3 regions of the Paenibacillus sp. ALJ109b genome follow, and region 2 is predicted to be linked to each of the others. Evidence: riboswitches for the same ligand, from Rfam matches in the RefSeq annotation. Region 2 holds a riboswitch; each other region holds the start of a gene.
What was found. Region 2 has a riboswitch for thiamine pyrophosphate ahead of G3352_RS22190 (thiamine phosphate synthase). Riboswitches for the same ligand answer to the same signal wherever they lie in the genome.
Positions count from the first base shown of each region.

Region 1 (8,374 bases), on a different contig from region 2:
TCTGCGGTACAGACCTGAATATTGTCAAAGGCAAAGTGCCGGCGAATAAAGGAACGATTATTGGTCATGAAGGTGTAGGTACAGTGGTTGAGGTGGGCGACGAAGTTCGTGGTTTCAAGATAGGTGATCGGGTATTGGTTGATCCCACGCAATCTTGCGGTACCTGCTCCTATTGCCGTGAAGGTCTGTTCATCTACTGCGAGAATTTTGATGACTATCAAGTAGGGATGACGACACATGGAACCTTTGCTGAATATTTTGTTGGGGACGAAAAATATATCTATGCCATCCCGGATTCCATGAGCTGGGAAACGGCCATGATGATCGAACCACTGGGATGTGTACTTCAGACGTTCATGAAAGCAGGGACTAAGCCTAGTGACTCTGTACTGGTCCTCGGTTCTGGTGCAATAGGTTCCCTATGTCAGCTTGTGAGCAAACGATTGGCAAGGCTTACTGTAGGCACGGAAGTTGATCCATTCCGCAAAGAGTACGCTTCAGAGATCGCGGATCATGTGTTCTATCCTCAGGAACTGACGCTCGATAAAGTATACGAGATCAATAATAACAAGAAGTTTGATATTGTAGTGGACGCGGTTGGTAACCAGCTTCATGTAGGATTTGAGATGATTGCCAAAGGCGGCAAGATCATTCCTATGGGTTATGACGACAGCTATGAGGTCACGTTCAAATCAACTGCCGTGATTAATGATGGCATCAGTATCATTGGTGCGGTAGCTAATCACTCGATGATCAGTACAGCATTGAAATTTGCACAAAGTATTCCGGAACTGGAGCAAATGGTTACCTCTACGAAACTGCTGAGTGATTATGAACAGGCATTCAATGGGACAATCGGGTATCATCTGCGTACCGGAGAGAAGTTGCCCATGAATTCGGTTAAAACAGCTCTGATCTTGTAAGCATGTAGAATTGGTGGTTTTGCCGCTGCGAAAAGCAGGAATTCGCGGCGGTGAAACACCGCAGAAAAGGGGGAGATATCGATTGAAGCTGCTACAGGATTTGCCGAGAAATCCGCGGTACTCCATCTTACTTGAACCGGTATGGGCCATTCCGGGCACGATTGTTCTTTTTTATGCTCCCTTATATATGAAGGAAGCCGGACTTTCGGATATTGAAATTGGTTTGATCAATTCGGTGAATCTTTATTTTGCCTTTATATTTCAGTTATTTGCGGGTTCAATCACGAATAAGCTTGGTCGCAAGCGAACAACACTGATTTTTGATTTGATTGCCTGGAGTGTTCCCATGTTCATCTGGGCTTTCTCCCAGAATTTTTGGTTGTTTCTGATCGCTTACCTGCTGAATGCAACCTCCAAATTTGTGACGGTTTCCTTCAACTGTCTAATTATTGAGGATGTTGAGGAACACAAGCGATCCAAGGTATTCGCCATTCTTAACATGATCATTACTGGTGCTGGAGTACTGACACCGATCGCCGGGGTAGTGATTGCCGATTTTGGCATTGTGCCAACACTAGCCAGTATTTATTTTGTCGGTGGCATTCTCATGACCGTAATGTTCTTCATTCGCAACCGATATACGGATGAGACCGCAGTAGGGAAGGAACTTATGGGAATGCATAGCCAAACCCGGGTGATTCAGAGTCTGGCTTCCAGTCTGCGACTTTTCGGCAAATCGTTCTACAAGCGGAGGCTTTTACCGATTATTCTCATCACGGTGTTGTCCAATCTGATCCTGCAGTTGAACTTTTTTCAGGTGATTTTTTTCAAGGAACAGTTAAAATTCAATGATCAGATTATTTCATATATCCCGGTCGTCACCGCTGTAACCGTCATGCTCTTGTATTTAGTCATTATCCCGCGTCTGAAACGGCGTTCAGAAGAAAAGTATGTCAGTTTCTCGATCATTTTGAGTACAGTGGGGGCAATACTTTTTCTGTTGATACCTGCGGGGAATATAGCCATGTTATTTCTGACTCTAATTGTACTGGCGGCAGGCAATTTCATCTTGCAAACGTATCGGGACTCATTGCTTATGAACCGATTGGGTACACATGAAAAAGCGGATATGTTCTCGGCAGTGCAGACCGTTATGACGTTAACAGCGATTCCATCAGGTTACCTGACAGGGCTGCTGTATCACTATAACCCCGTGCTGTTATTCAGTGTCATTCTTGTACTTTATATCGTACTCATGGTCATCATGTTATTCCTCCCTGATCCCCAGAAACACTCCCAGGCAACCAGCACTTACAAAAATATGTAGGAGAAGGGGTTTTCTGTATATGAAACGAATATATAATACAGAAAATGAACCTGGGAGGCATAGAAATGACAAACGTATTTGCAACAGAAACAAGAAACCAAATGAACTGGATTAATGAACCGAAGACCTGGTCTTATACCGATCAAGGAGTTCTAATTGTAGAAGCTCAGGCTGATACAGACTTTTTCCAGGACCCAGCAGGTAAGCATATCCGTGCAACCGCGCCATTTCTGTCGATGCCGGTGCCTAACGATTTTGAAATGACGACCCAGCTAACCGTGGACATGCAACATCAGTATGATTCCGGATGTTTGATGGTGATGGCGGATGAGCGAAACTGGTGCAAACTTTGTTTTGAGTATGATGGAAAAGCAGCTACCATTGTGTCGGTAGTAACGAAGGAAGGGTCATCCGACGATTGCAATTCGGTTGAAGTTCCAGTAACCAATCCTTATCTGCGCATACGCAAAGTGGAGGACTGCATTTCATTCTTTTATTCACCCGATGGGGTGGAGTGGAAATTAATTAGATATTTCGGCATGCCGATAGAGGGGGAGATCCGGGCTGGAGTTGTTGGACAGTCACCAGCCGGAACGGGATGCACCTGTCACTTTTTATCGATGAATGTTTCCCGCCCGGACGTGACTGCACGCTTCTAGGCCCATCTCCCTGCCAATCGGCTAATCATTGGAGGGAGAAAAGCGGAATGGTAAAAGCTTTTATTTTGGATTTTGATGGACTTATTGTGGACACGGAGACACCTTGGTTCTATGCTTTTCGCGATATTTATAAAGAGCATGGACTTGAACTTGGCCTGGAGCTTTGGTCGAAAAACGTAGGAACATCGTTTGAAGAATTTCATCCTTTTCAATACCTGGAGCAAGCGCTGCAAAAACCGATCGATCACGATCATATCAAGCTGCTCTCTGAACAGAAATACGAAGCATACCTTGGACAGGCAGCAATTCTTCCAGGCGTACATGAGTTGCTCCAGTCTGCCCGTAAAAAGGGAATTCAACTTGCCGTTGCTTCCAGCTCTACCCGGGATTGGGTTCATGGTTATTTGCGGACACTCGGCATTTTCGAACTATTCGATGTCATTCATACAGCCGAGGACGTCAAGCGGGTCAAACCGGACCCGGAATTGTATCTGCTTGCCCTGGAGAGTCTCGGGATCGGGGCATCCGAAGCGGTTGTGTTCGAAGACTCGCCGAATGGACTGAAGGCAGCCAAAGCCGCGGGGATTCGCTGTGTCATTGTGCCTAACGAGGTGACACGTAATCTGGAATTCTCGAAGTATGATCTGCGGTTAACCTCGCTCGCAGAGATCACGATGGAAATTCTTTAACCCTGGTATTGCTTGCGTAACTCAATAGGAGAGATTCCTTCATATTTTTTGAAAACGGATCCAAAATAACTGGCGCTGTTGAAACCGACAGCCCGAGCAATCTCGTGGGCCGTTATTCCAGCGTCATGGACGAGCATTTCCTTGGCTTTCAGTAACCGATATCGTGTCAGATAATCAAGCGGAGTCATTTGGAATTCCTTTTTGAATATCCGATTTAAATGCTGTTCGGTGACGTCCATTTGCTGAGCCAGCATGGTAAGCGAAATATCCTGATCATAATTTTGCTTGATAAAAGTAACCAGTCCGCCCAGCTTTAATCGGGCATCCGAGCGTTCATAAGCACCATAACGATCGCCATCAATAGTTAACCTGACCAGAAGCATGTACAGCAATGCGGATACGTGCCAGATCTGATCCTTGTGCCGGGACTGCAGCGCCAACGTTATTTCATGCAACAGGATATGAAGCATTCCATCCGGCTTGAAGGCGCGCAGCTCCCCGATCTGCAAGGTATGCAGAAACCGGGGCAATAAATAGCCATTAAAGGACAGACAATCGAATAACAATGAATCATCCAGATTGTCGTAACGATATGTTACCTCCGGAAACATAATAAGAGCTGTTCCTTCCCGAATTGAACACTCGTGATTTTGGGCTGCGATTTTCCCTGTTCCCCCGATACACTGCACAATACTGTAATCCCGTGAATGGCCGTTCCAATTCATTAATTCATCTACGGTTAGCTGATTTTGACCTGTAATCATAAGCGGCATATCGGGATCCAGTGAATTCCCCATACTAGGTTTCGGCATCGTTGTGTTATTCCTCATTTCGTTAAAGGTCGTGTGCGTAAATGGCGTGGATACAGAGTTAAAAGAAACCTGATTTGAATTATATTACATAATTAACATTTTATCGAAAACCTTTTAGGAACACGTTTCATAATGTCGATGCCTTGCCATTATCAGACCATACAGTATACGCTATAATGGATACAGTGATTTAGGAAAGGGATGCAGTCATGAAGAAAGTCATCGTCGTAGGATCAGGAATTCTTGGGGCTTCCACAGCGTATCAGTTGGCAAAACAGGGTGCGGAAGTTCTTCTTATAGACCGGAAAGATCGAGGGCAGGCTACGGATGCTGCTGCCGGGATCATCTGTCCCTGGTTATCTCAGCGCCGTAATCAGGATTGGTATCAACTTGCCAAGGCGGGTACACGTTTTTATCCCGGGTTGATTGAAGAACTCAAGAGTGAAGGGGAAACGGAAACGGGTTACGCTCAAGTGGGTGCTCTTAGTATTCATACGGATGTGGACAAAATCAACAAGATGCAGGAGAGGGCCCACCTTCGTAAAGAAGATGCACCGGAGATTGCCGATATTACCCGTCTAGATGCAAAAGAAACTCATGAGCGTTTTCCTCTTCTGGAGGAGAGCTTTCAGTCCGTCTACATCAGCGGAGCCGCGCGTATTGATGGGCGTGCGCTGCGTGATGCCTTAATTCGATCGGCACAACGAAATGGAGCGGTCCTGATTAATGGGGACGCCACACTTCAATATGAATTGAACCGAGTAAGTGGAGTTGTTGTGGACGGTAAAGTCATATCGGCTGACGAGGTTATTGTGTGTGCCGGCGCTTGGGCTAATGAACTGTTGAAGCCCTTGGGCATTGATTTTAAGGTTCATTATCAGAAGGCGCAAATTATGCACTTACAGGTTCACGATCGAGAGGACACTGGGAACTGGCCTGTAGTCATGCCTCCTTCGGATCAATATCTGTTAGCCTTTGATCAACAGAAGATTGTGATCGGTGCGACTCACGAAAATGATATTGAAGGATACGATACAAGAGTAACCGCAGGCGGAATGCAGGAAATTTTGAATAAAGGATTGGAACTGGCTCCCGGTTTAGCTGAAAGCACGTTTCAGGAAGTAAGAGTAGGATTTCGTCCATTTACACCAGGTTTTCTTCCGGTAATGGGTGCTGTTCCAGGTTGGAATGGCTTGATCGCAGCTAACGGGCTTGGAGCATCTGGGCTAACGATGGGGCCTTTTATTGGCAGTCAACTGGCCAAATTGGCTTTGGGTATGGATTTGGATATCGATATTCAGCCATATGACCTTGGAAAAGCAATGGATGATCAGAAATGAGGTGAACTATGACGTATTCACAGCGCTTAACTCACGGCTACTCCTCAGACGTCATCTATCTGGAGCACCAGATTGCCATCGCAGAGGAGGACTTGGCAAAAGCTGAGGAAAAGCGGCGGGCATATGAATCGGATTTAGATCAGTTAAAGACGTCTCCCGGGTATCATTCAACTTCAGCAACGAACGTCTCTAATGAGGAAAAATGGGTCGATGAGTTAACGAAATTGCAAAGTATGATTAAGGATATCCGGACCCGACTTAAGAACTTGCAAGAAGATTTAGGGGAACTTGAAGATTAATAGGAATGGATTGACATTTGGAAAAACACATGTTGTAATAAGCCTGAGCTATTTGCAGGGGGACTGTTCGCAGTTGAGAAGGCTAAAACCTGACCCTTTGAACCTGTTAGTTAATACTGACGTAGGGAGCAAATGACATGTACTCATGTTATTTTGCCCTTGCCGAAAATAGGACAAGGGCTTTTTGGTCTGCATTTTGGATGACAGAACGCGATAGCTGGATGTGAAGCGGGGACATAATAATTTTAATAAAAGGAGAAATGATCATGTCATTTTCAAGAACGTTAAAAGATAAGTCCAGAACCGTATGGGAAGATGGATACAACCATCCTTTTTTACACGAAATGGGGAAAGGCACACTGGATCGGGAAGCGTTTAAGTTTTATCTTCTTCAGGACTATACATATCTGATTGAATATGCGAAGATTTTTGCCATGGGTGCGGTGAAGGCGACAGATGAAAAACTGATGACGAACTTTACGGTGATTCAACATGCTATTCTGTACGAAGAAATGGATTTGCATCGAAATTATATGAATGAATTTGGGATTACGCTGGATGAACATCATGCTGTCAAACCCTCTCTATACAACAAGGCGTATACGTCGAATATGATGAGTGTTGCACAAACAGGTGGGGTTGCCGAAATCATCGCCGTCATTTTCCCTTGTGCGTGGACGTATTACGACTATGCTACAAGATTAAAAGAACAATATCGAGATTCATTAGAGGGCAATTTCTATCAGACTTGGATCGAAAATTATGCAAGTGATGACTTCCGCGACTCATTCGAATGGTTCTATGATACACTGGATGCATTATGTGAACATAAAACCGAGCAGGAGCTGGAGGCCATAGAAGACATATTCAGAAGAAGTGTTGAATTTGAATATCTGTTCTGGGATATGGCGTATAAACGGCAACTCTCGTACTTCTGATGAATGCAATCTACTACAACCAGAGATAAGGATGAACATACAGATGGACAATCGTGAGGAACGTATCTATTTGCGATTTTTGAACGTGGAGGACGCGCCGACACTGCTGGATTTGCAGTTCCGTAACCGGGCTGTTTTCGAAGAGATATCGGCAAGTGAACGATCGGAGACTTTCTATACACTGGAGGGTCAAGTTGCACTTCTTGAAGGTTGGAACAAGGCCAGAGAAGAAGGGAAACGTTACTCTTTCGGAATCTTCCTGAACAATACACATGAGCTCATTGGAGAGATTTCTCTGTTCGAACTTGAACTGGATTCCACAGCCAAATGGATTGTTGGTTATGTGCTAGATCAAGTGCAGAATGGCAAGGGATACATGAGCGAAGCCCTTCGGTTAGCACTGGATTTTGCTATGAATGAAGCGGGAATAAAACGAGTGGAGGCTGGTGCACTTCCCGACAATGCCGGATCAATTCGAGTGTTGCGTAAAGCGGGCTTCCAAGAAACGGACCGCCAGAATATTAAAATCAAGGGAATTTGGAAGGAACATGTGATGTTTGCAGTGGATTTGCAGTAGATTGTTGAATATCGTAACGTGTACCACCTAAATCATCCAGGGGGAACTTATGAATAAACGGAAACAAATGTTATTGGACTCAGCACTTGTGCTCTTTGAGAAACATGGAGTAACCAACACCTCCATACAGATGATCCTAGACGAGTCAGGTGTGTCCAAAGGAACATTTTATAAATTCTTTGGTTCCAAGGATGATTGTATTCTTGCCATTCTGGAGCAGCGTGTACAGGAAGATATGATGATTCGCAAAGATTTGCAGAGCCAAAGCTATGCATCCGATTTTGACTTACTGGTGGATCAAATTATGGTGCCGATGATTTTGCCGGAAAAAAAGCTTGTTGTGGAGCTATTCTGGACAGGCTTCTATTCTGGAGAATGCAATCTGGAGAACTTGACTCGTATGCAGTTAAATTGGTTATCTGAACGACTGGTACAGGTATTTGGTGAAGAATTAAAACCCTTTGCTTATGAAGGGGCTATTTTTGGTTTTGGCATGATACATCAAATCTCGAATATGTGGAGAAACTTCCATCTTGCCCAACCGAATTGGAACCATCTTGTGCCTAAAATCCTGAACTACATTGAAATTTTGCTTCGTTCCATGCTGGAAAGGCAAGAGCATATTGTTGATTTTCCAAGTCTGTTGGTGATCGCTCCTGATTCCAAAGAAATTGCGGTGGATAAAAACAATCTGATTGAAGGTCTTCAAAAATTCAATCATTCTATTCTCCACTCGGAAGTGTCTATTAAAGCGAAAGAACTGACCAAAGGACTGCTTGCTTTAGTCGAGCAAAAAGAGATCAATATTTC
Region 1 covers NZ_JAAIFP010000001.1:72,979-81,352, reverse strand. The annotation lists gene G3352_RS00345 (zinc-dependent alcohol dehydrogenase) at 1-923, shown strand, start outside; gene G3352_RS00340 (MFS transporter) at 1,006-2,250, shown strand; gene G3352_RS00335 (DUF1349 domain-containing protein) at 2,316-2,909, shown strand; gene G3352_RS00330 (HAD family hydrolase) at 2,957-3,598, shown strand; gene G3352_RS00325 (AraC family transcriptional regulator) at 3,595-4,410, opposite strand; gene G3352_RS00320 (NAD(P)/FAD-dependent oxidoreductase) at 4,620-5,750, shown strand; gene G3352_RS00315 (hypothetical protein) at 5,759-6,049, shown strand; TPP riboswitch at 6,096-6,194, shown strand; gene tenA (thiaminase II) at 6,316-6,987, shown strand; gene G3352_RS00305 (GNAT family N-acetyltransferase) at 7,031-7,564, shown strand; gene G3352_RS00300 (TetR/AcrR family transcriptional regulator) at 7,614-8,374, shown strand, end outside.
Region 1: it holds a riboswitch for thiamine pyrophosphate, as region 2 does, so the genes downstream of both, tenA (thiaminase II) here and G3352_RS22190 (thiamine phosphate synthase) in region 2, are expected to answer to the same signal.

Region 2 (8,374 bases):
CAAGAAGGAATGGTGTTTCCTATACCTTTACCATGCCTTTGATTTCTCAGGAAGATTGGTACAATTCGATTAATGACACGGGGCTTATGGCTTTTATTCAGGGAATACCTGTAGGTAACCAAAAGATTAACAATTATGCCATTGGTGGTGGCAGACTGGTGAAGAAAACAGCGATCGTTGGCGGAGCTGATCCGGTGAGTGGAATTAAATACTATTATCCTTCCACATGTAACAATGGCTACAGAGCCGAAGAAGTGTTTACAAATGCTAAACAAGCGGCAGCGCAAGGTTATTTTGAGTATAACTGTTCCATAAAATAAAGGCAGTTTGTTTGGTAATATAAAAGCGAGGTTGCATGAGATGTTTACATTACTTTCAGAAAAGGCGACACCTGTGCTAAAATAGGGTTTCGGAACGATAGTAATGTCCAATAGATAGGAGCAACCTCATCTTATGAGTTTATTGTCAGTAGAGAACGTGAGTCACAATTTTGGAGACCGCACGTTATTTAAAAATGTATCTTTTCGTTTACTTGCTGGAGAGCGTGTTGGCCTTGTTGGTGCAAATGGTGTAGGCAAGTCCACACTGATGAACATCCTTACCGGGAAATTGTTAAAGGACGAAGGGAAGGTTGAATGGACCCCCAAAGTTCGTTATGGATATCTGGATCAGCATACCAAGCTCACACCTGGAAAAACGATTCGTGATGTGCTTAAGGATGCGTTCCTGCCCTTGCTTGAGTTGGAAAAGGAAATGATGTCCATCACGGATCAGATGGCAGACGCCGATCCGGACAAGCTCGAATTGTTGCTGGAAGAAATGGGTGACATTCAGGAGCAATTGGAGCAAGGTGATTTTTATCTGATTGATGTGAAAGTGGAAGAGATGGCAAATGGACTGGGCTTGTCCGCCATCGGTCTAGATCGTGACGTGGCCGCGCTTAGTGGTGGTCAACGTACGAAGGTATTGCTTGCCAAGCTCTTACTGGAGAAACCAACTGCACTTCTGCTGGATGAGCCGACGAACTATCTCGATGTGGAACACATCGAATGGCTGACGCGTTACCTGAAGGATTACCCGTATGCGTTTATTCTGATTTCGCATGATACGGAGTTTATGAATGAGGTCGTTAATGTTATTTATCATCTGGAATTTGCCAAGTTGACGCGTTATGCAGCGAACTATAACAAATTCCTTGAAATGGCCGACATGAATAAGGCGCAGCATATTGATGCTTATGAGAAACAGCAGGAGTTTATCAAGAAGCAGGAAGATTTCATTCAGCGGAACAAAGCCCGCGCTTCCACTTCCGGTCGTGCCAAGAGCCGTGAGAAGCAGCTCGGTAAGATTGAACGGATCGATCGTCCAGACGAAGCAGCTAAACCCACATTCAAATTCAAGGATGCCCGGGCGAGTAGTAAAACCGTCTTTGAGGGTATTGATTTTGAAATTGGATATTCATATGCATTATTGCCTAAAATGACGATGACGATTGAGCGTGGCGAGAAAATTGCCATTGTTGGATGTAACGGTGTAGGTAAATCCACATTGCTCAAGACTATCTTGGGGAAAATCCCACCAATCAGCGGTAAGACTTTCTTGGGTGACTATCTGGAAACAGCCTATTTCGAACAGGAAGTACGTGCAGGTAATATTACTCCAATCGAAGATGTGTGGAACGAATTTTCTCATCTGACACAGAATGAAGTCCGGGGGCATCTCGCACGTTGTGGATTGAAAAATGAGCATATCACCCGCCCGCTTAACGCGCTTAGTGGTGGTGAACAAGCCAAAGTTCGTCTGTGTAAACTTCTGATGCGTGAAAGTAACTGGATTTTGTTCGATGAGCCTACAAACCATTTGGATGTAACGGCTAAAGCAGAGTTGAAACGTGCCTTGCAAGAATTCAAGGGTACCGTGCTGCTCGTATCCCATGAACCTGATTTTTATGAAGGTTGGGTTACCAAAACGTGGGATGTTGAAGCTTGGTCCGAAAAACAATAACGTAATAAATGGAAATGTACGGTGACAAAAAAAGGTGTCTATGGTAACATAGGCTACAGCTTCATATGAACACTAGGGGGGCCGCACGATGCGGCTGAGATGGAAGAATGCGATTCCGGACCCTTTGTACCTGATCTGGATCATACCAGCGTAGGGAAGTGGCGCGTTTCAACTAATGACAAAGAGCTTTATCGATGACTTCACGATATTGCCTGCAAGATGAATCATGCAACTCTCTATGTAACAGCGTTGCGACTATGGTTGGTTTCTATAGTTGTTATGTGTTATGTATAGAGTAATTGCATGCGACAGTCATTCAGTTGATCCATGAATTCTACATTCGTGGCCACTCCCCTACGGGAGTGGCTTTTTTTGTTTTGTATCAGCTTAAATCATGCAAGAGGAGGCGAACGGGACGGCAATCTTCCACGAACATGTAACTACAAGATCATTCGAACTGCATGTGGTTTCACCAGGTACAGGAGACATGGACTCTTTTCTGAATATTGCTAAGGATATATGGCGGTGGGTCGATTATATCCACATTCGGGAAAAAAAGCTGGCCCTTGAGAAACAGATGTATTGGGCGCAAAGTCTGAAAACACAAGGTGTTCCATCTAACCGAATCATTATGAATGGCTCAGATCAGCTGGATCAACATGCGTCGCTTGGTGGTGTGCATTGGGGTCAAGCAGTTATTCGCAGCTACGATAAGGATGACTTGAAGAGAGTCGATCGGCTGCGCGTAGGCATATCGGTTCATTCTCTGGAAGAAGCAAAAATTGCAGAAGAACGTGGAGCGGATTATCTCTTCTATGGGCATGTCTATGCTTCAAATAGTAAACCTAATTGCGAATCAAGAGGGCTTAGTGCGTTGGCTGAGGTATGCTCCAATGTTTCGATTCCGGTGATCGCGATTGGCGGGATTAGTCCTGAGAATATTGCTGCAATTCGAACTGCTGGTGCCAGAGGAGCCGCTGTGATTTCAACGATTTGGGCAAACGATGAGCCGAAACTGGCCGCGTGTTTATTGCGACAGGCGATAGAGGATTCAGAGAGGTATGTCGAACCAGGGAGATGAGATCATGAGAGAGGAAGCAAGAAGTCGAAGCAGAAATCGTTCAAGCCATCATCCAGGAATAGTATCGGGAAGTAAAGTCGGAGCGGAAGTTCGAGGCAAGTTTCATGCAGAAACCATTATTGTAGGTGGAGGAGTTATCGGTTGTGCCATCGCATGTGAACTCGCTACTCGAGGACATGATGTTCTTCTGGTTGAGCGGGCACGGATTGCTGGGGGAACTTCCTGTGCAGCCGCCGGGATGCTTGCTGCTGACAGTGAGGAATTCACTCATACTGTAATGGCGAAGCTTGCACGGAAGAGCAGAGCTTTGCTTCATGAGCAGAAGGGACGAATCAGTTCGCTTAGCGGAGTGGAGATGGGGCTGCAACAGCATGGTTTTATTACTCCTTTTCGTTCATACAGTGAGGTCAGCAGTTACAAAAATAATCGATCGTCTACCTTATCTACAGAACATATTTGGTGGGATCGAGTCGCTGTCCAACAGGAAGCTTCATGGTTAAACAGGGATACGTATGGTGCGTATTACAGACCTTCCGAGAGCGAGGTTCTTCCCGTCAATCTAACACAGGCTTATATCAGATCAGCTCAAGCTATGGGTGCGAGGGTGATGGAAGGTGTACAGGATGTCCGTTTGCATACGAATGTAAACGGTGTGCAAGGAATCGAGACTTCAATAGGAACGATGACATCGAGAAATGTCATTATTGCTACAGGGTTACATGGTGAAGAATTGATGAAACATGTGGGTCTGAAGTCGCCTATTTTGCCTGTGAAGGGAGAAATTGTAGCGGTGCAGTTTTCACCCGACCATGTCGGTTACAGACCTGACAAAACGGTGTATGCAGAGGATATATATATTGTTCCCAAAGCCAATGGAGAAGTATGGATCGGTGCAACAAGCCTTCCTGGAAGAACAGATATGAAAGTCTCGGTGCAAGGCATTCAGAAGCTGCTCGCAGCTGCAACAAACTGGGTACCTGGCATGAAGGAAGCACATTTTATCCGAGCCTGGGCTGGTGTACGTCCTTCGACTCCGGATGGACTTCCGTATATAGGGGCTTGTGAAAGTGTTCCTGGTTTATTCGCTGCTTTTGGACACTATCGAAACGGCATATTACTTAGTGCTATTACAGCCAGCCTCATGGCTGACTTAATTTGTGGTAAAAACTCTGAAGAGCTGGGGATTCAGGACCTTTGTCCAGAACGTTTGAACAGAAAGGAGATGTTGCAGTGAACATCACTGTCAACGGACAAACCATGCAAATTGAAGATAGCTTAAATCGTGTGGATAAATTGCTCCATTCATTTAATTTGCAAGTAAAAACAGTCGTGGTTGAATTGAATCGTCAAATTTTAACGCGGGAATATCATGAAACGACGGCGTTAAGAGACGGAGACCGAATTGAAATTGTACATTTTGTGGGAGGCGGTTGAATTATGCTGAGGATTGGAAATTATACGTTTGAATCTAGATTGCTGCTGGGTACAGGTAAATTTTCGGACTTGGAAGTGCAGAGCCAGGCGGTTGAGGCCTCAGGTACGGAAGTATTGACGTTTGCAGTTCGACGATTGAATCTGGAAGATCGCAACAAACAGCACTTTCTGGACACACTTGATTTGAAAAGGTATACCCTGCTTCCCAATACAGCGGGTGCTTCAACAGCAGAGGAAGCTGTGCGAATCGCTGAACTTGCTCGAGCGTCAGGACTTTGTGATATGATAAAAGTAGAAGTTATCGGCGATGGAATTACTTTGCTTCCTGACCCAATTGAAACCTATAAAGCTTGCGAAATCTTGCTTGAAAAGGGCTTTACGGTACTGCCTTATATCTCGGACGATGTTATTTTGGCCAAGCGATTGCAACTACTCGGCGTACATGCTGTTATGCCTGGTGCATCACCTATAGGGGCGGGAAGAGGTATTATTAATCCCTATAACCTGGAGATTATTATTGAACAAGCCGTCGTTCCTGTTATTGTAGATGCAGGACTTCGTGCACCTAAAGATGCTGCTCATGCAATGGAGCTGGGAGCTGACGGTGTATTGTTAAATACGGCTGTCTCCGGATCCGGAGATCCGGTGAAGATGGCGAAGGCAATGCGAATGGGGGTTGAAGCAGGTAGACTGGCTTATGAGGCAGGCATGATTCCCGTTAAGCGCTATGCAGCAGCGAGTAGTCCGGCGGAAGGAATGGTTCATACATGACTAATCAGACACAATCTTCTGAACAGGGAGACCGCTATTCCAGACAGGAACGGTATGCACCTATCGGTAAGGAAGGTCAGCATAGATTGAATAGCAGTAAAGTATTAATTGTTGGAGCGGGCGCGCTTGGTACGGGCATTGCTGAAACACTGGTACGTTCAGGAATTGGCCATATTACCATTGCAGATCGTGACTATGTGGAGTGGAGCAACCTACAGCGACAGCAATTATATATAGAGCAAGACGCGATTCATCGAATGCCCAAAGCGATGGCAGCAAAGAATCGTCTATCTGACATTAATTCTACTGTTGAGGTTGTAGGCAAAGTGATGGACGTCAGAGTAGATGAACTGGAGGAATTGGTTCAAAACGCAGACTTGATCATGGATGCAACAGATAATTTTGATACCCGGTTATTAATAAATGATATGTCACAGAAGTATCGTATTCCCTGGATTTATGGGGGATGTGTGGGGAGTTATGGAATTACCTACACGTTTCTGCCTGGAGAAACGCCTTGTTTAAACTGTTTGTTGGGTGAGGTTCCGTTAGGTGGGGATACCTGTGATACGTCAGGCATTATCCCTCAGGCGGTGCAGATGGTTACGGCTAATCAGACTGCCGAAGCGATGAAGCTTCTCAGTGGTAATTCAGGTGCATTGAGACGCAAGTTGTTATCATTCGATGTGTGGAGAAATGAATACATATCCATTAACGTCGACGGTGCCCGAAAAGAAGATTGTCCTTCCTGCGGAGTAAAGGCTAACTTTCCGTACCTCTCTGCCTCAAATCTGGAGAAAACAGACGTATTATGTGGCAGGGATACGGTTCAGATTCGCCCTTCACGGCGGATGAATCTGGATTTACAGCATACGGCTGATCGTCTTGGCAAGCTGGATGAAGGCAAAGTGGAGGCTAATGCATTTTTGGTTTCTTTTACAACTGGATCACACAGGATGGTCATTTTTCAGGATGGTCGCGTCCTAGTTCATGGAACAAAAGACACGGCAGAGGCGCGTACGCTGGTTCACCGGTACTTTGGTTAGAAAAAAATCAAATGATTGTTCCGAGTCCGTTCCTTCGGGGAATGGACTTTTTCATTTTACGGCATGATAAACATACAACAATGCTGCGAAGCACAGTGGTCACAAGTATGTATGTGTAGACTGGAGACCAAGTGTAGTCTTAACCAGCAAATGTAGTAGCGTATAAGACAGGCCGGGTGAAAAAATGAAAACATCCATATTACTGGTTGGCAGAGGCGATTTGGTTTCTTTTATTCAAGGCATATTGTGTGCTGAAGGGTACCAGGTCGAGCAAATGGAATGGACAGATCTGAACCGTCTTTCTGAACCAACACTCACGAATCTCAATATGATCATATTAATAAATGAAGGATGTCATGAAGATACCCTGAAAAGTGGACTGGAGTCTTTCGTGCGCATAGGAGTCACATCGCCATTGCTTGTGGTAACTCCCAAGATATCGCCAGAATTGATTGTGGAATTGCTCGATTACGGCGCTAATGATGTGATGGAAGCACCTATTCACGGCAATGTGATGATGGCCAGAATACGGAATTTTTTACGTGTGTTCTCGCAGGCTACTCAGGAAGATGAAGAAGTCATTGTAGTACATGATCTCAAGGTCAATCTCCGTTCGCGCCGAGTAAGTCGTGCTGGTGAATATTTGGTGTTGACTCCGAAAGAATACGAATTGCTGGAGTTTCTGGCTCGTCATGTGAACGAGGCGTGTCCCCGAAGCGTTATTTTGAAGGAAGTATGGGGGTATGATTTTGCAATGGATACCAATGTGGTGGATGTGTATATCAAACATTTACGGGTGAAGGTGGATAAAGGGAGGAGTGTCAAACTAATTCATACCGTTCGTGGAGTGGGTTATATGCTTCATACCCAATAAAAGAGTTGGTAACATCGAAAGCAGTGAATGTTTTCCACATAACACCTGTTTGGACAGAGAACTTCATTGGGTAAATATAAGAGGACCGGATCATCAGATCCGGCCCTCTCACTTCGTTATTTTCGGATTATGAGTTAAAGTACGCGGCGAGCTTTAATATAAGTTTTTTTCCAGTTCCCCGAGTTCAGGTCGGAGAGAGTAACACCTGGTGATCCGTACGTGTGCAGAACTTTTCCGTCTCCTGCATATACACCTACGTGAGTAATGTTGGAGCCTGTAGAGCGACTACCGCTAGAAAAGAAGACCAGATCTCCAACGCGTAGATTTGCTTTAGACACAGCTACGCCTTCTTTCGATTGCTTAACGGATGTACGCGGCAAATCAACACCATACTTTTTAAAGATGTATTTCATAAATGAAGAGCAGTCAAAATTTTTGGTTGTAGAAGTTGACGCACCAAATTTATATGGAGTTCCTGTAAAGGTTTTACCATAGTTCACGATTTGTTGTCCTGTGGATACAGAAGCGCTTGCTGCTTGTGCAACAGGTGCATTAGTCATTAATACAGCTCCAAAACCTAATGTAGCGCACAACCCGACGGTTACGGCCTTTTGGACAAAGATGTTTGTTTTCATGTGAGTACCTCCAAAATTAGTTTTCGTTTAGTTGCTAGAGCGAGTATAACAGCTTTGTAACAGCCTAGAAATTGGATGGGACATTCTCATCCCTAGGGCCGCAACGTTTTGGGTTTGTTTATTAAAATACCATTAAAAATGTCAAAAAATTAATCATTGACGAACCTCGAATGCTACAAAAATAACAAAGACCCTTGATATATCAAGGGTCTTTGTTATTTTAAATGCTTATTTTTAATCTAAATCATAGGTTACAAAAACGTAATAAGTATAGACAGAAGGTTAATCTTTGCTCTGAATAATGAGTAATAACCCACTATCGATTGAGACGGTGCCAGACTTTCCGAGCAGTTTGTTGCTAATCCCCAAAGACTGTCCCATGCGTATAGTAGCTTGATCTAGCGGGTACATGAAACCTTCCAGTGTAATACCTGTTACTTCATTAGTAAGTGGGAGCAGGGAGATGTACTCATATCCACGGTCTTCCACAAAAGCTTCGGAGGTCGTTAGCATCATATAATTGTGTTCA
Region 2 covers NZ_JAAIFP010000024.1:140,214-148,587, forward strand. The annotation lists gene G3352_RS22180 (hypothetical protein) at 1-320, shown strand, start outside; gene G3352_RS22185 (ABC-F family ATP-binding cassette domain-containing protein) at 454-2,004, shown strand; TPP riboswitch at 2,069-2,178, shown strand; gene G3352_RS22190 (thiamine phosphate synthase) at 2,399-3,085, shown strand; gene thiO (glycine oxidase ThiO) at 3,090-4,319, shown strand; gene thiS (sulfur carrier protein ThiS) at 4,316-4,519, shown strand; gene G3352_RS22205 (thiazole synthase) at 4,523-5,290, shown strand; gene G3352_RS22210 (ThiF family adenylyltransferase) at 5,287-6,336, shown strand; gene G3352_RS22215 (winged helix-turn-helix domain-containing protein) at 6,521-7,210, shown strand; gene G3352_RS22220 (C40 family peptidase) at 7,345-7,845, opposite strand; gene G3352_RS22225 (thiamine diphosphokinase) at 8,128-8,374, opposite strand, start outside.

Region 3 (8,374 bases), on a different contig from region 2:
CAACGAATGCCCTGTGTTTCTCGTATGGTGTGCTGACCTTTATCGGCTGAGTGATGCTGCAAAGCGTCATTTGCCTGAAAAGGAATCCTATGAGGACTCCACTGAAAACTTTATGGTGGCCACCATTGATGTTGCACTCGCATCGCAAAATGCCGCCCTTGCAGCAGAGTCACTAGGTTTCGGAATTGTATATATTGGTGGGCTGCGCAATCGCATTGAGGAAGTTAGCGAAGTATTGGGCTTGCCTGACGGCGTATATCCAGTATATGGTATGTGCATTGGTGTTGCTGATCAGGAGACGGGTATTCGTCCGCGTCTGCCGCTGGATGCCGTCTTGCACCATGGCCGCTATAACGCTGAGCAGACCCTAAAAGGCGTCGAAAGCTATGACGAAACGACCGCTGCATACATGAAGGAGCGCACCCAAGGGGAACGTTCTACACCGTGGTCCGAAATGATGGCGAAACGCCTCACAGAACCGGTACGTCTACAGATGAAGCCATTCCTCGAAGGCAAAGGATTCTTGAAACGTTAAGCGTAAATTCAAAAGAAGTCAGTTTGGCGGATGCCGACTGACTTCTTTTTTGCAAACTGTACCTATTTAGTTAAGGAATCATCACAAGACTGGATGCCAATTCGGACCTAAGGAAGACCGTAGAAGCGTTTCGTATTCTGATAAAAGAGACGCGCTGCCCGCTCCGTTCCCATACCGGTCACTTCACTCCATGCCTGAATAACCTGTCTCGTCATGGCAGGATGTGTCATTCTTCCCTGGAAAGGTCCCTCGAAAGGCCAAGGTCCATCGGTCTCTGCCATAACCTGTTCGGAAGGATACTGGCGAGCTAATTCGCGAATTTCCTCTTCGTATATGATATCAGGTGTAAATGAGACGAAATATCCGTTGTCAGCCATTCGCTGGACGGTCTGCTTGGAGCCTTTGAACCAGTGAAAGTGAGCCCGGCGATGATGATATTGCTCGAGCAGGTCACAGGCGATATCGGCATCCTCATATACAGCGTGCAGTACGATCGGTTTACCGTGCCGCTTGGCTAGCTGGATAAATCTCTCTAACAGATCGATATAGCCGCTCTGATCAAATTGGTGTCCTGCCTGTTCGGCTTCCTGTCGGTTGTAATAGGGCAATCCAACTTCCCCAATCGCTGTGGCTTGTCCCATATGCTTTTCGATCCAGTCGAAGAACAGATGCTGATCTGCCAGGGACGGCAGGGGCTGCTCAGGATGGAACCCAAAGGCTGGATATACGGTACGAGGGTATTGTGATGCTAGTTCCAGGTTAGTCTGGGCAGATGCCAGATTCATGGAAACGGCGATGACCGCCTCAACCTGTTGGGATGGGAAGGAATGCAGCATCTCACGTTGTTCTTCAGGATTATATTTGTCCAGGTGAAGATGAGCATCGATCAAGGGTGCAAAAGCGGTTGATTGCATGGATGGACCCCTCCTTTTTGTCTTTTACCAATGATACGCAGCGTAGTTTGTCTTGGATCACCCATTTTAGGGAAAAAATAACTCAAAAACCCGCACTATTTAGATAGGCGGGTTTTCTGCTGTTCTTCTCTCATCCACTGGGAAATCTGCCGTTTCCGTTCAAGAAAAGCAGATTCCTCCGTGATCGCTTCGCGACGTGGACGATCAAAGGGAACATCGACTTCGTGAAGTACAGCTGCAGGGCGATTCGATAAAACATAGATACGGTCAGCAAGCAATAATGCTTCCTCGATATTATGCGTGATGAACAGCACCGAGCGGCGGTTCTGTTCCCAGATATCGAGCAGCCAGCGCTGCATGTCGCTGCGGGTCAGTGCATCCAGCGCACTAAAAGGCTCGTCCAGCAGCATCAACTCCTGCGGACTGAGCAGGGCGCGCAGAAAGGCAACCCGCTGCTGCATGCCGCCCGATAACATATGCGGATAGGCTTGTTCAAATCCGGCCAGTCCGACACTGCTCAGCCACTTCCGGGCATCTGCAAGCGCTTCTGCTCGGGGTGGTGCGTCCGCAGACACTTCACCTGCAAGCAGCACATTGTCCTCGATGGTACGCCATGGAAATAGTGCAGGCTGCTGTGGCATATAACTAATCTTGCCGCGTTGTCCGGTAACATCCTGACCATTCATCAGGATTTGGCCCTCCTGAGGTTTCAGCAGACCGCCGATGATGTGAAACAGGGTGCTTTTACCGCAGCCGGAAGGACCGACGATGGCTACGAATTCTCCTTGTCCCACGGTCAGGGACAGGCCATCCAGAACGGGCAATGTGCTGCGTCGCTCTCGGAACGAAGCATTCACGTTCAGAACTTCCAACGCTGGTGATGAATGATGTGCAGGTAAGGCCACGGTTTCATACTCAGGACTTCCGCTACTCGTTGGAGTGGTTGCACCTTCATCCGGCGCAGCAGCTACCCGCTCGTTGTGTTCGGGTGTCATCTTGTCATCACTTCCTAACCTTTATATGGTGCATATTTCAAAGTTATCGCTTTTGTGGACGCCAGCGTACGAGCAGCTTTTCCAGTAGCGCAATGAGCAGGAAGAGCAGCAGACTCAATGCCACAATAATCATGATTGCCACGAACAGACGATCCGTCCGATAGGCTGATTTTTGCAGCATCATATAATAGCCGATGCCCTTATCTGCACCGATCCATTCGGCGATAATCGCACCCATGACGCTGTACGTAGCGGCAATTTTAATCCCCGAGAACACCGAGGGCAATGCATGTGGAAGTTCGAGTTTCCAGAAAATTTGGCCGCGTTTTGCACCAGCCATGCGCATATAGTTCATCATGGCCGCATCGGTGCGGGTCAATCCGTCCATGGCAGCTACAGCCACCGGGAAGAAGCAGACCAGGATGATGGTAATCAGTTTGGGCAGCAGCCCAAATCCGAACCAGATCAGCAAGAGCGGAGCAAGCGCAATGGTCGGTATATTTTGACTAAGGATAAGTAATGGATAGAGTGCAGATTTCAAAAATGGAATCAAATGCAGTACCATCGCAATCAGTAATCCCACGAGCGTACCTGCTGCAAATCCGATCAATGTCAGCTGGATTGTTGCCCATGCATGCATGCCAAGTCGCTCGGCCTGGGACGCTGCTTCATGGGCGATGTCCGAAGGCGCAGGCAGCATCCATTTCTCAATATGGAACAGGGAGACAGCTCCCTGCCATATGGCTATAAAGAGAATAACCGCCACAAAGGGCGGCCATACGCTTTTCCAATAGGCATGCATTAGCGATATTTCTCCGTCAGGGTGTCCATGCTGAAGCCGCTTGGGCTATGGGCGATCTTGATCTGTGAGATGATGCTCGGACTGCCGGCTTCCACGAGAACTTCGTGCATTTTGCGGACAACCTCCAGCAGTTCCTCTAGTTCTCCCTCCATCGTGGTATCGAGTGCATTAACCTGATATTTCAAGCCGGACTGCTGAATAACTTCAATGGCACGATCAACATAAGGATAGGAATTTTCGCCATTTGGCGTTTTGGGAATGACTTGAATGCTAAGTAGTGTGCTTGCCATGAAAGATCACTTTTCCTTTCGGGTTAAATTGCATGAGTTAAACCAGCTTTACACTAAACCACTCTGATTGCAGTACCCTCTTCCGATCGCTGTTATCCCCGGATTTTTTGATTCCATTTTCCCCATGGGGAAAATCCGGCGATAAAGGCGACCACTTCGTTTCTTCAGATGGGTTCTGCACTCTTCGTTCTGGTGTAAAAAAAAGTTAAACTTAAACAATTTTTATTGGGGTAAGAACTCGTTTGTATATGCTTTGGATACATCTACCTGCTCATCGAGCAGTTTTTTGCTAAACATCCAATCCGTGTAGTTCTGCCATACTTCCTGCTTCTGCTCACCCCAGCGTGGTGCGTCATCCTGATATTTTGGACTCAGCCACTTCTGGCTTGCGAGTACAAGGTCCTTATCCAGATCCGGTACGGCCTTGATCAGAATGTTGGCAGCATCTTCGGGATGTTCAATCGCGTATTGATATCCTTCGGAAGTCGCTTTCAAGAACGCTTTAACCAGCTCTGGATCGTTCTGAATCGTCTTTTCATTGGTAACGAGTACAGGAGTGTAGTAGTCCAGTGCCTCGGAATAATCCTTCACATATAGCATGTCGATCGGTTCGCCGCGCAGTTCGGCTTCAATGCCCGTCCATGCGTAGAAAATCCAGGCAAAGTCGATATCGCGTTTCACAGCGGTAAAGAAGTCTGCATCGCCCATGCTAATATTTTTTACTTTGGATACATCGGCGCCTTCGCCTTCCATAATGGATTGCATCACAGCTTCTTCCACCGGAGAGCCCCAGCCACCATAGGTTTTACCTTCAAAATCTTTGGGAGATTTGATGTTCCGATCCACCGGAGCGGCAAATCCGGACGTGTTATGCTGAATGACTGCAGCGATGGACACGAGCGGTACGCCCTGTGTGCGGGCCTGGGTCACACTCTCCTGATAACTTACGCCAAAAGGCACTTCGTTCGAAGCTACCATCGTATCCGCTCCTCCGGCACCTGGCTGTACAATCTCGACATTTAAGCCTTCGGCTTTGTAAAAACCTTGATCTACGGCCGCATACAGGCCGGTATGATTCGTATTTGGTGTCCAGTCCAGCACCACTTTAATGTCTTTGAGGGCTGCGTTGTCACCTTCATTGCTGTTTTCGGTGTTGCTGCTGCCATTTTCTCCTGAAGGTGCAGCTTCTTTGCCGCCACATGCGGCCACAGCCACTAGTAGTACGCACAAGAGCATTAGGCCCATCATTTTACGCCATCTCATCTTCATTTCTCTCCTTCATGTTGTCCGGCCAGTGGCGCGGGGTACTCCTTGGCTTCATATCCAAGCTTCTTGCATAAATCAGCAGATTTATACTAGCTATGATCCGGATGACGTCACTTTTTTTAGCTCTCTGGCTATATAAAAGAACATTAAAAAAGCGCCCCGTTAATCCGGGACGCGTGTAGGCGTTAGAGATGTGGCACTCAGCAAAGAGGCTGGGCCAATTCGATATACTCCGATTCCTACGCTGGCATGATCCAGATCAGGTCTAAGGGTCAGTATCTTGGTGGGATACACTCTCAGCCGGCCTATTCCGACTCCCCTGGGAAACTATGAAGTTACGGGCATTACTAGGTGTAATTATAGGCCAGAGGCCCATGCATGTCCAGTCAGGAACTGGATAGGGGGACGTATGAATGAATCAAAGAGGCCATTATACATGTGTATAACGACCTCTCTAGATGTGTGATTTTCAATAATTATCGTGGCGAATCATATAAGGAAATCTGACTGAGTGCAAAAGCATCGGATTTCGGGTCATATCCTACCTGTTTCTGAGTCGCTTCGAGATTCAATCGTTTAAACCGATTATTCGAGATCCCATGCAGTATGGTGAAGGGCTCCAGATCTGTAGCTGTAATTGCTTTGAACATCAAATCACACAAGTCAGCCGGACTAATATACGCGCTCATATCCCTTGCCTCCAGCGCGGGTCCATCCGGTTGGAAATCATCATATGCACCTATACGTATTGCTACACTTTGTATACCTTCGGTATACGCAAAATAGGAAGCGAGCGATTCACCAAAACATTTGCTAACCCCGTACAAATTCCGTGGGCGTGTCGGCATGTCCGGATAGACTTGAGCATCAATGGGATACCCCTCGATCGTCTGTGCACTGCTTGCCAGAACGACTCTCCGTACACCTTGGTCTTTAGCTGCACGGAATACATTAAATGTACCCTTGATATTGATATCCAACAACGATTCATAGAAGCCTGCATGTGGGGAGGGATCTCCCGCCAAATGTACAACCACATCCATGCCTTCGCAAGCGTGCTGACAGGCTTCGGGATCTGTCACATCAAGTGTCATGATCTCATGGCTTGTCCCTTGATACGTATGCAGTCTGTCGATATTCAAATCCGTTAGTCGCAGGTGAAATGCTTCTGACAAGTGTTGGGACAAGTCACGTCCAATTTTTCCGGCTGCGCCGGTAATTAAAATGTTCATAAATCAGCTCCAATTCTTAGCGCTGGAAGAACTCAATCCATTCCTTTTCAGGTCCATAGATGAAGAAATAACGGTAACCGTTAGGCAGTGTAATAATCTCTCCATCAATAAACTCGGCCTCGGTTTCCCTAATGCGGTTGTACTCAGACTCAAGGTCATCGACATGGATGGCAAAATGGTGCACCGTACCTTCGGAAGGCAGCTTGTCGCTGTATCCCTGAACTAACTCAATCTCGGTCTCATCGCTTCCGTTGAAGCCGAGAAAGGCGAGCTGAATGACACCGTTGGTATGGGTTACCCGGTCTTTCAATTCAAGACCAACAATCTCCGTATAGAAACGCAGCGTGGTCTCCAGATCACGAACGGCAATGCCGACGTGGTCAATGCGCTTTTGAAAACTCATAATTAAAATCCTCCTTATATGTAGCGAATATTTTCTACCATTTTAAGGGATATGATAGGGCTGTACCACGAGGTTGTCAAATAAGATTTTAATTTGGAAAAATTATAATTGTTCACAGAATGTTCACTTATGAGGAGGGGTTCATTATCTCTATAATTACGAAGGTAAACAGAGAGGATGAGAGATTTGCCAACAACGAAGAAAGAACAGATTATTTTTGGAATGATGATGTGCACAGGAATGGTCATCGTCATGATGGCCTTCAATTTATGGCACAATGGGTTATTGAGCAAGATGTCCGCGCTAGATATACTGCTTCAATTCATATTGTGTTTTATCATTGCGTTCCTGGTGGAGTCCTTCATTGTTGGACCTGTAGCGAGAAAAATTGCATTTTCCTTACCTTTTGACAAATCCAATAAAATTTTGGGCGTGCTCGCTATGTCATTTTTCATGGTCATTGGGATGGTTCTGATTATGTCCTTGTACGGAATGATTTCCGCTTATCTTGCGAATCAGTTGAATGGAGCATCCATACTTAGTACGTATCTTCATACGATTGCTCGTAATTTCAGCCTGGCGCTTCCTTACCAAATTATTATTCTGGGACCACTCGTTCGATATGTATTCGGTAAATTCATTAAGGATAAAGGGAATGTAGTCCCTTCAACCTAAATAACGTTAGTTCCGATTTAGAGCACCTAAAAGTATTTCCTGGGCAATCGTCCACTGCTCTAAGATAAAGAAGTAATTGTACATTTTCAAATCAAAAAAGGCGTCGTAGCATTCACGCTACGACGCCTAACTTTTTACAACTATGATTAATTGAATTTAATTTTATCTTCTGTTCGGTAGATATTACGATGCTGAACTCACAGTATGCCTACGCTGCCATTGATACGCAATCACGCTGATAATCAGCAGACCAACTGCAAAAATGGCAAGCATCCATGCCGACTGGTTAACCTCCAGATGGTCCAGACTCCAGCCTGTAACCAAAGGCAGAATGGCACCACCAACCCCACCTGATGCAATCAGAATGCTTGGCGTCGATTCTTCTGTTCCAGGCAGCATTTTGCTGGCGAAGACGAGGGCAATGGAGAATACGCCCGATAATGCGAGCCCGAGCAACAGAATGATCAGAAATGCCGACCAGATCTGGTTGGTAAAAGGAAAGATCATCAGCAGTACAACTGCTGCAAGGCAACTGTACAGAACGTAGACGCGATATTGGAATTTCTCCGCAATATATCCGGCAAAAAGTCGTCCAACAGACATGGCGATCCAGAAGCAGGTAACACTAAGTGCAGCACCTGCTTCTTTCATGTTCATTTTCTCAATCAGAATGGCTGGCATGAAGTTGGCAAGGCTCATTTCAGTGCCGACATAGAGAAAGAAAAATAAAACAAATAAAGATAGAAGAGCCAAATTACGGCCGTGATAGGTTGAACGGGTTGGTTTAATGTCTTCAGGATTCGATCCATTTGGCGATTCAGCAGCGTGAGTGTGTACAGGAGTCTGGTCTGAGCTACGGCGACTCAGCTCGCTGTCCAGCTCACCGAATGAACTTTTGGCCCAGAAGATAAAAGTCATCGCTGCACAGACGGCAACCACGAGGAACGACATGCGCCAGTACCCGGCAGAAATCAGACCGCTTGCAATGAGAGGCATGACCATGGCGCCGATACCAAATAACACTTCAAGTCGGCTCATGGCAACCGCCGTATTATCTTTAATTGCAGCAATGATGATTGTACCGATGACAGCTTCTATCATACCGAAGCCGAATCCGGCTGCAGGTGCAATGACGAACATCCAGCCCCAAGGAGGCAGCAGCATATAGGATAACTCTGCAATGCAGAGCAGAGCTGCGGCAATTAATAGACCGCCTCGTTTCCCGAAGCGTTTATTCAACCACGGAGATAACAATACACCAC
Region 3 covers NZ_JAAIFP010000019.1:216,669-225,042, reverse strand. The annotation lists gene nfsA (oxygen-insensitive NADPH nitroreductase) at 1-535, shown strand, start outside; gene G3352_RS20005 (TatD family hydrolase) at 643-1,449, opposite strand; gene G3352_RS20000 (ABC transporter ATP-binding protein) at 1,545-2,444, opposite strand; gene G3352_RS19995 (ABC transporter permease) at 2,488-3,246, opposite strand; gene G3352_RS19990 (thiamine-binding protein) at 3,246-3,536, opposite strand; gene G3352_RS19985 (ABC transporter substrate-binding protein) at 3,759-4,799, opposite strand; TPP riboswitch at 5,021-5,133, opposite strand; gene G3352_RS19980 (NAD-dependent epimerase/dehydratase family protein) at 5,279-6,034, opposite strand; gene G3352_RS19975 (VOC family protein) at 6,051-6,437, opposite strand; gene G3352_RS19970 (DUF2798 domain-containing protein) at 6,624-7,112, shown strand; gene G3352_RS19965 (MFS transporter) at 7,296-8,374, opposite strand, start outside.
Region 3: it holds a riboswitch for thiamine pyrophosphate, as region 2 does, so the genes downstream of both, G3352_RS19985 (ABC transporter substrate-binding protein) here and G3352_RS22190 (thiamine phosphate synthase) in region 2, are expected to answer to the same signal.